Regions from separate parts of the Mediterraneibacter sp. 210702-DFI.5.30 genome, predicted to be linked through region 1. Evidence: predicted binding sites of a transcription regulator. Region 1 holds the regulator's gene; each other region holds the start of a gene.
What was found. The regulator Rex, encoded in region 1, represses fermentation and respiration genes when NADH is low (regulators of the CRP and FNR family bind a similar motif). The targets are predictions, from matches to a motif close to ATTGTTAANTANTTAACAAT.
Positions count from the first base shown of each region.

Region 2: the regulator Rex is predicted to act here: its motif matches at 1,787-1,806, upstream of pflB (formate C-acetyltransferase).
Region 3: the regulator Rex is predicted to act here: its motif matches at 2,152-2,171, upstream of LI126_RS06335 (NAD(P)-binding protein).
Region 4: the regulator Rex is predicted to act here: its motif matches at 1,628-1,647, upstream of LI126_RS02855 (aminoglycoside phosphotransferase family protein).

Region 1 covers NZ_JAJCME010000006.1:192,556-195,786, reverse strand. Annotated here, with positions in the region: gene abc-f (ribosomal protection-like ABC-F family protein) at 1-763, opposite strand, end outside; gene LI126_RS08620 (redox-sensing transcriptional repressor Rex) at 929-1,564, shown strand; gene LI126_RS08615 (NAD(P)H-hydrate dehydratase) at 1,675-3,192, shown strand; gene alr (alanine racemase) at 3,196-3,231, shown strand, end outside.
Region 2 covers NZ_JAJCME010000004.1:233,526-236,756, reverse strand. Annotated here, with positions in the region: gene LI126_RS06320 (alpha/beta hydrolase) at 1-161, shown strand, start outside; gene LI126_RS06315 (histidine phosphatase family protein) at 158-931, shown strand; gene LI126_RS06310 (GNAT family N-acetyltransferase) at 974-1,459, opposite strand; gene pflB (formate C-acetyltransferase) at 1,873-3,231, shown strand, end outside.
Region 3 covers NZ_JAJCME010000004.1:239,944-243,174, reverse strand. Annotated here, with positions in the region: gene LI126_RS06340 ([FeFe] hydrogenase, group A) at 1-168, opposite strand, end outside; gene LI126_RS06335 (NAD(P)-binding protein) at 162-1,994, opposite strand; gene glgX (glycogen debranching protein GlgX) at 2,239-3,231, opposite strand, start outside.
Region 4 covers NZ_JAJCME010000002.1:190,414-193,644, forward strand. Annotated here, with positions in the region: gene LI126_RS02850 (cell wall hydrolase) at 1-595, shown strand, start outside; gene LI126_RS02855 (aminoglycoside phosphotransferase family protein) at 678-1,433, opposite strand; gene adhE (bifunctional acetaldehyde-CoA/alcohol dehydrogenase) at 1,859-3,231, opposite strand, start outside.

The DNA of each region.
Region 1 (3,231 bases):
CTCGGATCTGCTGTTTTTTCATTGCATAATCTTTATAATTTCCAAGGTACATGCGAACCTGTGCATTGTCAATCTCAACAACTTTTGTGACAACACGATTCAGGAAATAACGGTCATGGGAGACGATAAATACCGCTCCGGAATAATTGATCAGATATGTTTCCAGCCAGGCAATGGAATTCAGATCCAGGTGGTTTGTCGGCTCATCAAGCAGGAGGATATCCGGACTTGTAAGCAGTAATTTTCCGAGAGAAACACGGGTCTTCTGACCTCCTGAAAGTGTATCTGTCTGTTTATTAAAATCGTCTTCCGTAAACCCAAGTCCCTTTAATACACCTGTAATCTCACTTTCACAGGCATAACCGTTTCTTGCATCAAATTCAGACTGTAGACGATTGTAGGTCTCCAGGCGGCTCTGCAATTCCTCACCCTCCAGATGCTTCAGTTCATGTTCAATGGAACGAATCTGAGCTTCCATTGCAAAAATATCCGCCTTTGCACTTTTTACTTCCTCATAAATGGTATTTCCGGATTTTAAATCCTGACGCTGCGCAAGATAACCGAGTGTCTTTCCTTTCGCGAGAATAACATCTCCACCATCAAGAGGTTCTTCTCCGATGATCATCTTAAGGATTGTTGATTTCCCGGCGCCGTTCACACCGACAAGAGCAGCTTTCTCACGATCTTCAATATGAAAGGAGCCGTCTCGTACAATTTCGCGTTCCCCAAACGCTTTTTCTATATTGTGACATGCGAGTATCATATATTTTCACCTCGTTTTTTGACTTCTAACATTATCATTATATAGAAAAATGTCGAAAATACAAGGAAAATATATGGATTTTAAAGGTTTTTGCAAAACAAAAGTTTGACAGAACTTTAACTCTTTTATATAATAAAGAGTAGTTTAAGAGTGGAGGGCTAAAAATTGGAACAAAGAAAGATATCACGCGCAGTCATTTCCAGACTTCCGAGGTACTACAGATATCTGGGAGATCTGCTGGAGGCTGGCGTAGAGAGAATTTCATCCAGTGACTTGAGTAAGAAGATGCATGTAACGGCTTCACAGATACGTCAGGATCTGAATAATTTCGGTGGATTCGGCCAGCAGGGGTACGGATACAATGTGAAATATCTTTATACAGAGATTGGAAAGATCTTAGGATTGGATAGATGTCATAATTTTATTATCATTGGTGCCGGTAATTTAGGACAGGCACTGGCAAACTATGCTTCCTTCGAAAGAAGCGGATTTATTCTGAAAAGTCTTTTCGATGTGAATCCTCGACTGGAAGGCGTAACGATCAGGGGGATTCCTGTGCGTATGGTTGATGAACTGGAAGATTTTCTTAAGAATAATGACATTGAAATTGCTGCACTGACACTTCCAAAATCAAAAGCAATTGAAGTGGCTGATATTCTGGTAGATAACGGTGTGAAGGGAATTTGGAATTTTGCACATACAGACCTTTCCCTTCCAAAGGATGTGGTCGTTGAGAACGTACATTTATCTGACACACTGATGAAGTTATCTTACAACCTTTGTCAGCAGGATAAAGAATAGAATCTAGCAAAGCTGCAAGGATGCTGTGGGACCAACTGACAAAAGGAGGTTTCGCAGCATCTGTTCATGTTAAAAGGAATTAATAATGTTAGAAAGGTCAGGCGATAAGCATGAGATATCTTCCAAATGGGAAGCAGATGAGTGAAGCTGATGCACACACAATTCATGAAATTGGGATTCCATCCCTTGTACTTATGGAACGTGCAGCACTTCAGATTGTCGAGACAATGCATAAGAAAAATATTTCCACAGAAAAAAGTCTGATTGTTTGTGGAAGCGGCAACAATGGTGGCGACGGATTTGCAGTAGCAAGGCTCTTAACCGAACAGGGAAAGCATGCAGATGTACTATTTGCAGGGAAAGAAGCTTCTTTAAGTGAAGAATGTCGATGTCAGAAACAGATTGTAGAAAATATGGGGATTTCTGTATTCACAGAATTCCCGGATGAAGAATATACTGTAATAATTGATGCTGTATTTGGTGTTGGACTCTGCCGTGAAATCACAGAACATTATAAAGATGTGATTGACTGGATGAATCTTCAGGATGCAGAAAAAGTTGCTGTTGATATTCCATCCGGAATCTGTGCTGCAACAGGAAAGATTCTTGGGACAGCATTTCGAGCCGACCTTACAGTATGTATGGCATGTGTAAAATTAGGCTGTGAGCTTTTCCCTGGCAAGTCGTATGCAGGAGAGAGCATTCCGGTTGCGATTGGAATTGATCCGAAATATTTTTCGAATCGCCTGGATGTTTGTTATACCTTTGACAAAAATGATCTTGAAAAACTTCTTCCTTCGAGAATGATGAATTCGCACAAGGGAAGTTATGGAAAAGTTCTTATGATCACCGGAAGTCCCGGGATGGCTGGTGCTGCATTTCTTTCTGCCTGTGCTGCCTATACAGTTGGTGCCGGTCTAGTACAGATTTATACAGCAAGTGAAAACCGTCTGGCACTGCAGGAACTTCTTCCGGAGGCAATCATATCCTGCTATGATTCTTATGATGACAGTCAACTGTCTCATCTTCTTGACTGGGCTGATGTGGTTTGTATTGGCTGTGGACTTGGAATGGGACAGATTTCCGAAAAGATATTGAAAAATGTATTGAAAAATGTATCTTGTCCATGTGTCATAGATGCCGATGGACTTAATTTACTGAGCAGGAATATAGAGTTATTAAATCAATGTTGTGCACCTGTGATTTTAACTCCACATATGAAAGAAATGTCAAGGCTGACCGGATGGAGTATTGATACGATCATGGAAGATCGCTTCCAGGCACTTGATCAGATCATAAAACAATCCGGACCGGATACAAAATCATCCATAATCTGTGTGTTAAAAGACAGTCGTACTGTTGTCGCACAGACAAATCGGCAGAGATTTGTAAATCTCGCTGGTAATAACTCTATGGCAAAAGGTGGTTCCGGAGACGTTCTCGCCGGAACGATTGCAGGACTTCTTGCACAGCATATGGCACCATTTGAAGCCACTACTGTGGGAGTTTTCCTACATGCCTGTGGTGGAGATGAAGCGAAAAAGAGCAAAGGAAGTTACAGCGTATTAGCCAGAGACCTAATTCAGGGCATGGCCGATGCAATGAAGAATGCAAAGGAGTGCAGATAAATTATGAAACAGTATAACAGAGTATGTGCCCGGATCAAT
Region 2 (3,231 bases), on a different contig from region 1:
AACTTCTTGTGCAAAATGGGATTGGAAGAACACAGCCACCGAAATGGACAGCAGAGCAGAAAGAAGAAATCCGAAAGACTCTGAAAGAAGTACAGATCTGGCCCAAACTGGCAGAGGAATGGTTGGAGAAAATAATTGATTACAAAGGAGAAGCACGATGAGAATTTTATTGATCCGTCACGGAGATCCGGATTATGTAAATGACACATTAACAGAAAAAGGAAGACGTGAAGCGGCACTGCTTGCAAAACGTGCAGCATCTATGAATATGGGGGAATGCTATAAGTCTCCACTTGGAAGAGCGAAGGATACGGCGGCTCCATGTCTTGAGGTAACTGGGAAAACAGCAGAAATATTGGATTGGCTGCAAGAGTTCCCGGCGCAGGTTGATTTGAATAAAAATCCGGAACTTGAAAAAGCATATCCCGATGTGAAAAAAGAAGGTGAGCATTTCCTGCCTAGAATTGCATGGGATATGGTTCCGGGGTATTGGACAGAACATGAAGCTTATATGGATAAAAATGCATGGCGTGAAACAGAAGTGGCGAAAAATTCTGATCTTGTAGAAGTATACGATCATGTGATTGAAGAATTTGATCGCTTTCTCGCAGAGCATGGATATGTAAGAGAAGGGGCGCATTATCGTGTGGAGAAAGAAAGTGATGAGACAGTGACATTTTTCTGCCATTTCGGAATCAGCTGCGTGCTGTTGTCCCATTTATGGAATGTATCACCATTCGTGCTTTGGCATAGTCTGGCTCTTGCACCGACTTCTGTGACAGAAGTAGTAACAGAAGAGAGAGAACAGGGAACGGCATATTTCCGAGGATTGAAAGTAGGAGATATCTCACATCTCTATGCAGGTGGAGAAGAACCGTCCTTCGCAGCAAGATTCTGTGAGACATATAGCAACAAGGAGCAGAGACATTAAAATCAAATGTCTCTGCTCCTTGCTTTATGGATTTTGGTATTATTAAACCACTTTCTGATAAGCAATTCGTTCTGTTCCATCCTCAACATATACGATTCCGCAATATTTGAATCCATTCTTATCTAACAGATGCTGCATTACGATATTGTCCCGGTGTGTATCAATACGGATGTTGCCGCATTGTTCCAAGGCCCAGTTCAGGCAGAAGGACGCAGCACCTTTTACATTTCCGGTGGAAGTGATGCGGTGAACAACCCCGTAACGGGAGTCGTTGATCCATTCACCTTCGTAGATGCGCATGTAAGTCGGATCAGCCCCTTCTTTATAATAGAAAGTAGCAACTATCTGGTCCTGTTCTGTGCAGACATAACTGTTCCCCTCAGTGATGTCATCCAGAATCAACTGTGGAGAAGGATAAGTGTTTTCCCACTGAGAAGCATTTCCGTGAGTTGCCATGAATGTCCGTGCATGCTCATACATCTTAAGAAGTACTTCAAGCTCTTCTGGTTTTGTCTTTCTGATTTCCATAATATTCCTCTTTCATAAACTAAATATAGATACGCTAATGCACTATTATATCAAAAAACAGAACGTAACTCCATTGACAAAAATATAGAGAAAAAAGAAAGTGAAAACGTTATCATAGAGGAAAAGTACCTAGAGGTTTTTCAGAAAGAAAATCAGGCCGTTTATTTGCATATGAATCCGACTGTACACATGGGAAAAATGTTCTTTTTACAGTACATTTTTACTGTACTAAAGTTCGTACAATTCCCCGTAAAATGGGCGTTTTTTCGTATATTTTGTACTAAATCGAATACAAAGCGATTTCCGATATTTATTCTCGATTTTACGCTTGTCATTTATTTAACACGGTGTTATACTATGCCCGTAAAACAATTACAAAACTATTTTAGGAAAGAATATAGGAGGATTTTTCAATGGCTAATTTTGAGCAGTGGGCTGGCTTCAAGGGAAGAAAATGGACACACTCTGTAGACGTGCGTGATTTCATCCAGGAGAACTACACACCATATGAAGGTGATGAGTCATTCCTTGAGGGACCAACAGAAGCAACAGACAAATTATGGGGAAGACTGCAGGAACTTCAGAAAGAAGAAAGAGCTAAGGGCGGAGTTCTCGACATGGAGACAGAAGTTGTTTCCGGTCTGACAGCATACGGCCCAGGATATATCGATGAGAGCATGAAAGATCTTGAGCAGATTGTTGGTTTGCAGACAGACAAACCGCTGAAGAGAGCATTCATGCCTTATGGTGGAATCAAGATGGCAGAGCAGGCTTGTACAACATACGGATATCAGCCAAGCGAGAAACTGCATGAGATCTTCACAAAATATCATAAAACACACAACCAGGGAGTATTCGACATCTACACACCAGAGATGAAGAAAGCTCGTCATAACAAGATTATTACAGGACTTCCGGATACATACGGACGTGGACGTATCGTAGGTGACTACCGTCGTGTTGCACTGTATGGTATCGACTTCCTGATCGAGAGAAAACAGTATGACTTCGAGCGTTATGCAAGACACGGCATGAAGGGTGAGGATTTCCGTCTTCGTGAAGAGCTTGCAGATCAGATCAAAGCTCTGAAAGAAATGAAAGAAATGGCTGCAGCTTACGGATTTGATATTTCACAGCCGGCTAAGGATGCTCATGAAGCAGCTCAGTGGCTGTACTTCGGATATCTTGCAGCAATCAAGACTCAGAATGGTGCAGCTATGTCTGTAGGACGTATCTCTACATTCCTTGATATCTATATCGAGAGAGACCTGAAGGCTGGAAAGATCACAGAGAAGGAAGCTCAGGAGATCATCGACCACATGGTAATGAAATTCCGTATGGTTAAGTTCGCAAGAATCCCATCTTACAACCAGCTGTTCTCAGGAGACCCGACATGGGCAACACTTGAGGTTGGTGGACTTGGACAGGACGGACGTTCTATGGTAACAAAGAACGACTATCGTTTCCTTCACACACTGAACAACATGGGACCTTCACCAGAGCCGAACCTGACAGTTCTTTATTCTTCAAGACTGCCAGAGAACTTCAAGAAGTTCGCTTCCCTGATTTCTGTAACAACAAGTTCTATCCAGTATGAGAACGATGATGTTATGCGTCCGGTATGGGGCGATGACTACAGCATCTGCTGCTGTGTATCTGCTACAGAGACAGGTAAAGAGATGCAGTTCTTCGGAGCTCGTGCAAACCTTGCTAAGTGTCTTCTTTACGCTATCAACGGTGGTATCGATGAGAAGAACAAAGTACAGGTAGGA
Region 3 (3,231 bases), on a different contig from region 1:
GTCTTTTCCTTCAATCTCAACAACGCAGACACGGCAGGCCGCAATCTCGTTGATATCTTTCAAATAACATAATTTCGGAATCGGAGTTCCAAGCTTTGCCGCAGCTTCCATGATAGTAGTTCCGGAAGGTACGGATATTTTCTGATTATCAATTGTAACATTTACCATTTTTCTTTCCGCCCTCCTTTGAAAATACCATAACCGAAATGATCGCAGCGCAGGCATCTGTGGGATTCCTGTTTTGCTTCGGCTTCTGTCATACAGTTTTCAACGCCTTCAAAGTCACAGACACGGCTGCATGCTTCGCGTTCTGTCAGTTCAACTCTTCCGCAAGGTTCGCGGTCGCTTAAGCGAGGTTCCGGAATCTCAACATCACAGCTGATGATATGGTGGAAACCAAGATATTCATCGATATTGGCAGCAACAACCTTTGCAGCGGCAATTGCCTTGATTACGGAAGCAGGACCGGATGCACAGTCTCCACCGGCGAATACGCCAGGGATGTTGTCGAAACCGCCATAACGCTCTGTCATGATCTTACCGCGGGAAACCGGAACACCGGCTTCTGCGAAGTGTTCGGATTCGATATCCTGTCCGATTGCAACGATGAGTGTCTGACAAGGGATAAGGAAATCTTCTTCACCTGTCGGACAGACACTTGCACGCCCATCTTTGATCTTGCTGATCATCTGTGGTGTGACGTAGATACCTGAAACGTGTCCATTCTCATCAGTCTCGATTCTGGATGGTGCTTTCAGTGTGAGTACTTCAATCCCCTCTGCAACTGCACCTTCGATCTCAGCCGGAAGAGCAGTCATATCTGCAGTACGGCGTCTGTAAACGATACTTACTTTTTTCGCACCGAGACGTTTTGCTGTGCGGACGGCGTCCATGGAAACGTTACCGCCACCGATGACAGCAACTTCCTGTCCGGTAAGATCAGGGCTCTTGTCTTCTCCAACATCACGAAGGAAGGACACAGCAGAGATCACGCCTTCTGCCTGTTCGCCTTCGATACCAAGCTTCTTATCAGTGCTTGCACCGATGGAAATAAGAACAGCATCATATTCCTGGCGGAGACTCTGAATTGTGATATCTTTACCAATACGTTTTCCAAATTCTACCTGAACTCCTGTCTCAAGGATTGCCTGAATATCTTCGTCAAGACGATCTTTTGGAAGTCTGTAGTTCGGGATTCCATAGCGGAGCATTCCGCCGAGCTTTGGAAGCATCTCGAACACGGTTGTCTGATGTCCCATCAACTGCAGGTAGTAAGCAGCACTGAGTCCACCAGGTCCACCGCCTACGACAGCGATACGCTTTCCGGTGGAAGGTGCGCATTCCGGTGGTGGAACCTTGCCTGCATAATCAGCGGCCATACGTTTCAGTCCACGGATATTGATGGCATCATCTACGATATTTCTACGGCAGCGGGCCTCACAAGGATGCTCACAAATAAAACCGCAGGTTGTCGGGAACGGATTATCCTTACGGATCAGACGGATTGCGTCAGCGTAACGGCCCTCTCCGGTCAGCGCGATATATCCAGGGATATCAACATGTGCAGGACAGAGAGAAACGCAAGGTACAGGCTGTGTATAGTGGCAGGTACAGCGTCCCTGACGGACATGTTCTTCATAATCTTCGCGACAGTCTCTTAAGCTCTTATGTACCATGGCACCGGCTTCATATCCGATCGGACAGTCAGATCCTTCGCGAATGGATTCAGACAATGTGTCAATCAGATCAAGTGTCTCCATTGTAGCAGTACCGTTCATAACATCTGTCAGAAGGTTCTTCAACTGCCACAGCCCAACGCGGCACGGGGTACATTTTCCGCAGGATTGTGTCTGACACATCTCGATGAATGCACGAGTCATGTCAACCGGACATAATCCCGGAGGGCTGGATTCAATTCTGCGTTCCAGATCTTTGTACAGCTCTTCAACGACGAGCTGGCCTTTGTCTGGACCTGGGATTTCAAGTCTACTCATTTTAAACCTCTCCTTTTACCATAACGTTCATTACTGACTGATTTTAAAATTAGGAAATGTATTTGAAAAAACCTATCTTCAAACCAGTAAAGTTTCATTTGGTAATATTCTACAAATAAATCTGAAAATTATCAAGAAAAGTTTTAAAAATGACAAGCTTGTTATTTATTATACAAACAACAAGCTTGTCAAAAATAAACAAAAATATTCTAAAAAATATTGAGAAATAGCTAAAAAAATTAATTTATATAGCGGTAGCAACGAAAATGATAACAGAGCGTTCACCTAAAAATATTTTAGATTCTACCGTAGGCATTGAATTTTTGTGAAAAAACTGACATTTAGGATCGCCGGTGTTGACCGCAACTTTCCATTTGTAATGTTCAGGAAGTTCCGGCAGAGTGAGTGTGACCGGAAACCATCCGGAATTTACAGCCAGATAAACAAGATCTTCTTCTTGTATTGCTTCATCATAACCTGCGAATCGTACACAGACAACATGGCTGTCACCGGAGAAATTTGTCTCATCCGGAGTGAGCCCATGCATGCTCATTGCCGGAACACCAAGATAGCTTGGCTCGAGATCCTTACGGATGACAGGGTGATCTTTGCGGAACTGGATCATATATTGAAAGAAATCGAACAGATCCTTATTTTTTTTGAGGAGACTCCAGTCCAGCCAGGAGATCAGGTTATCCTGGCAATAAGGGTTATTATTTCCATAACGTGTGTCTGCGAATTCATCACCGGAGAGGAACATTGGAGTTCCGCGGCTGCAAAGCAGAATGGCACAGGCATTTTTCATCAGTCGTTTACGAAGTGCCAGAATGGCAGGATCATCTGTTTCGCCTTCTACGCCACAGTTCCAGCTGTTATTGTCGTCAGCTCCGTCAGTGTTCCCCCAACCGTTGGCTTCATTATGCTTCTGGTTATAACTGTACAGATCATAAAGCGTGAATCCATCATGACAGGTGAGAAAGTTGATGGAAGCATTTCCACCTCGGTAAGCAGGATCGTACAGATCAGGAGAACCTGTGATTCTTGCTGCAGCAGTCTGGGCAAGGAAGTCATCTCCTTTTAAAAAGCGGCGCATATCATCACGGTAGCGCCCATTCCATTCAGCCCAGCGCTTCCAGGAAGGGAAAGAACCGACCTGATAAAGTCCGCCGGCATCCCATGCTTCAGCGATCAGTTTTACATTTCCAAGGATCGAGTCGAATGCAAGGCTTCGCAGAAG
Region 4 (3,231 bases), on a different contig from region 1:
GAATGAAGTGAATGCAAAACTGCAGAAAGCCAAAGAAGAAGAGGCAGCTCGTCAGGCAGAAGAAGCCAGGAAACAGGCGGAAGCCGCTGCAAAAGCCGAAGCAGCTGCAAAAGCTGAGGCTGCTGCCAGTGCGAACAAAGCGAATACTTCCAGTTCCTCTGGGAACTCCGGCAATTCAGGTTCCTCATCCTCCGGAAGTTCAAGTTCTTCTGGTGGCTCCAATAGTTCCGGATCTGCCATTGCGTCTGATGACCTTACACTTCTTGCAGCAATCCTGCAATGTGAGGCCCACTATGATTACGACTCTATGCTTGCAGTTGCTACAGTCATTATGAATCGTGTATATAGCAGTCGCTTTCCGAATTCTATTCATGATGTCATCTATGCCCAAGGACAGTTTGCTCCTGTATGGACAGGTTCCTTAGACCGTGTATTAAAGCAAGGTCCACGAAGTCTTTCTATCCAGGTTGCACAGGATGCGATCAACGGAGCTCGTCTTGCTGCCGTAGCCGACTGTTATTACTTCCTGTACGCACCATCGACAAGCAGAACCGGTGTTGTAATTGGCGATAACGTTTTCTTTACAAGTTGGTAAAATAATAAAAAGAAGATTAAGAAGCGCCGGAAGATTTCATTTTCATCTTCCAGCGCTTCTTTTTTAGAAACAACTCTATTTTCTACTGATAATCAACAACATCAATCCATCTCATCAGAAAATCTTTTTCAAGTTCATTTTCTTTAGATAACTGTGCTGCTGCCACAATCGGAAGCCACTGCTGTACATACTGCATTGCTGTATCGCTCTTCTTGCAGAACAATTTCAGATAGAGATCTGCTACTTTCTGATCTTTCAGTGCGAAAAGCAAATATGTCATTGCTGCATCTGCACTTGCATTTCCCTGTGTTGCATGAGCCCAGTCAACCACAGTCATCTTTCCATTCTTTCCTACGATCACATTACTCGGATTAAAGTCTCCGTGACATACTTTATTATGCTTTGGCATACTCTCAAGTCTTGTCAGAAGTTCATAACGTGTAGTCGCATCAAGATCTTTCAATCCATTGATCTGACGAGCTAATTTATCTTTCATTCCTTTCAGAAGCGGTGATTTCTTACTCTGAACCTGTAACTGGAGATCAACAAAGTCTTCCATATATTTTTCCAGATTCTTCATATCAGATTCCATCATGTCCTCAAGTGTCTTACCTGCTTTGTACTCAATAGCAATTGCCCACTTTCCATCAATCTGAATTACTTCTTTTACCTTCGGAATGTCCAGACCTGTCTCTTCTACTCTTGCAGTATTCAGAGCCTCATTAAATACATCTGACTTCGGATGTCCTTCATTAAAAACTTTCACGATACAATCATCACATTTATAGACTGATTTGTAAGCACGTTTCACGATGAGATTTTTTTCTTCTAACTTCATAATATAGACCTCCTTATATCTTGAACGCCCCTTCTTGTCTGCTCTTATTTTATCTCAGCTCTGCTGGGCTGTTCCTTTTGCCTTACGGCTCTTACTTTGTTTTGATGATGTCATTATATCTCACAATTTTTAGAAATAAAACCCCTTTAGAGCAAGTTTGTGCAGTTTTTAACAAGATTTTTTGTCTCTTATATATTGTCTATTTATTAACAATCATAGCTTTGGCTCGTTGCTCACGTATACTTGGAAAACTCAAAAACTGTATTTTCCAAGTTATCGCGGCAGTCGCCAAGGTCTTGTGCAAGCACAGACTTTGGCTCGTTGCTCACGTAAAAAAGAGACAGAACAATGCTTTTCAACATCATTCTGTCTCTCTTCGTATATTTTAGATTCTAACGGTCATATGCCTGCTTATGCAATGCGATTTATTTTCCGTAGTAGCATTTCAGGTACAGATCTTTGATCTCCTGGATGAGTGGGTATCTTGGGTTAGCTCCTGTACACTGATCGTTGAATGCCTGCTCTGACATTTCATCAAGTGTGTCAAGGAAGTACTTCTCATCAATGCCGTAATCTTTGATTGTCTTCTTGATTCCGATCTTCTCTTTGAGTTCTTCAAGTTTAGCGATGAAGTTCTCAAATACTTCTTTATCATCTTTACCTGTGCATCCTGCGAAGCGTCCGAGTTCTGCGTATCTTGCAAGTGCATGTGGGTACTGATACTGTGAGAATGTTCCCATCTTTGTCGGAACTTCTGCTGCATTGTATCTCATAACCTCTGTAAGGATTACTGCGTTAGCAACACCGTGTGGCAGGTGGTGGAAAGCACCAAGCTTATGAGCCATGGAGTGGTTAACACCAAGGAATGCATTTGCGAATGCCATACCAGCCATACAGGAAGCGTTTGCCATCTCTTCACGAGCCTTCGGATCGTTTGCTCCGTTCTCGTATGCAGATGGAAGGTTCTCGAATACAAGCTTAACAGCCTTCATAGCCAGACCATCTGTGTAATCTGTTGCCATGATAGATACATATGCCTCGATTGCATGTGTCATAACGTCGATACCTGAAGCACTTGTCAGTCCCTTCGGCTGTGTCATCATGTTGTCTACGTCTACGATTGCCATGTTTGGAAGCAGAGCGTAGTCAGCGATTGGCCATTTAACACCTGTGTCAGCGTCTGTGATGATTGCGAATGGTGTTACCTCAGAACCTGTTCCTGAAGATGTTGGGATAGCTATGAAGTAAGCTTTCTCTCCCATCTTAGGGAATGTAAATACTCTCTTACGGATGTCCATGAAGTCCATAGCCATATCTTCGAAGTTTGCTTCCGGATGCTCATACATGATCCACATGATCTTACCTGCGTCCATTGCAGATCCACCACCAAGAGCGATGATTGTATCTGGCTCGAACTGTCTCATCTGGTCAACACCCTTGCGTGCACACTGAAGTGTCGGGTCTGGTGCTACTTCGAAGAAGCATGTATGCTGGATTCCCATTTCATCTAATTTATCTTCGATCGGTTTTACATATCCGTTCTTGTAAAGGAAGGAGTCTGTTACGATAAATGCTTTCTTCTTATGCATTACTGTTCCAAGCTCATCCAGTGCAACCGGCATAGAACCTTTCTTGAAGTAAACTTTCTCAGGTGTTCTGAACCACAGCATATTTTCTCTCCTCTCTGCAACTGTCTTGATGTTAAGCAGATGTTTTACTCCTACGTTCTCTGATACAGAGTTTCCACCCCATGATCCACATCCAAGTGTAAGGGACGGAGCCATCTTGAAGTTATAAA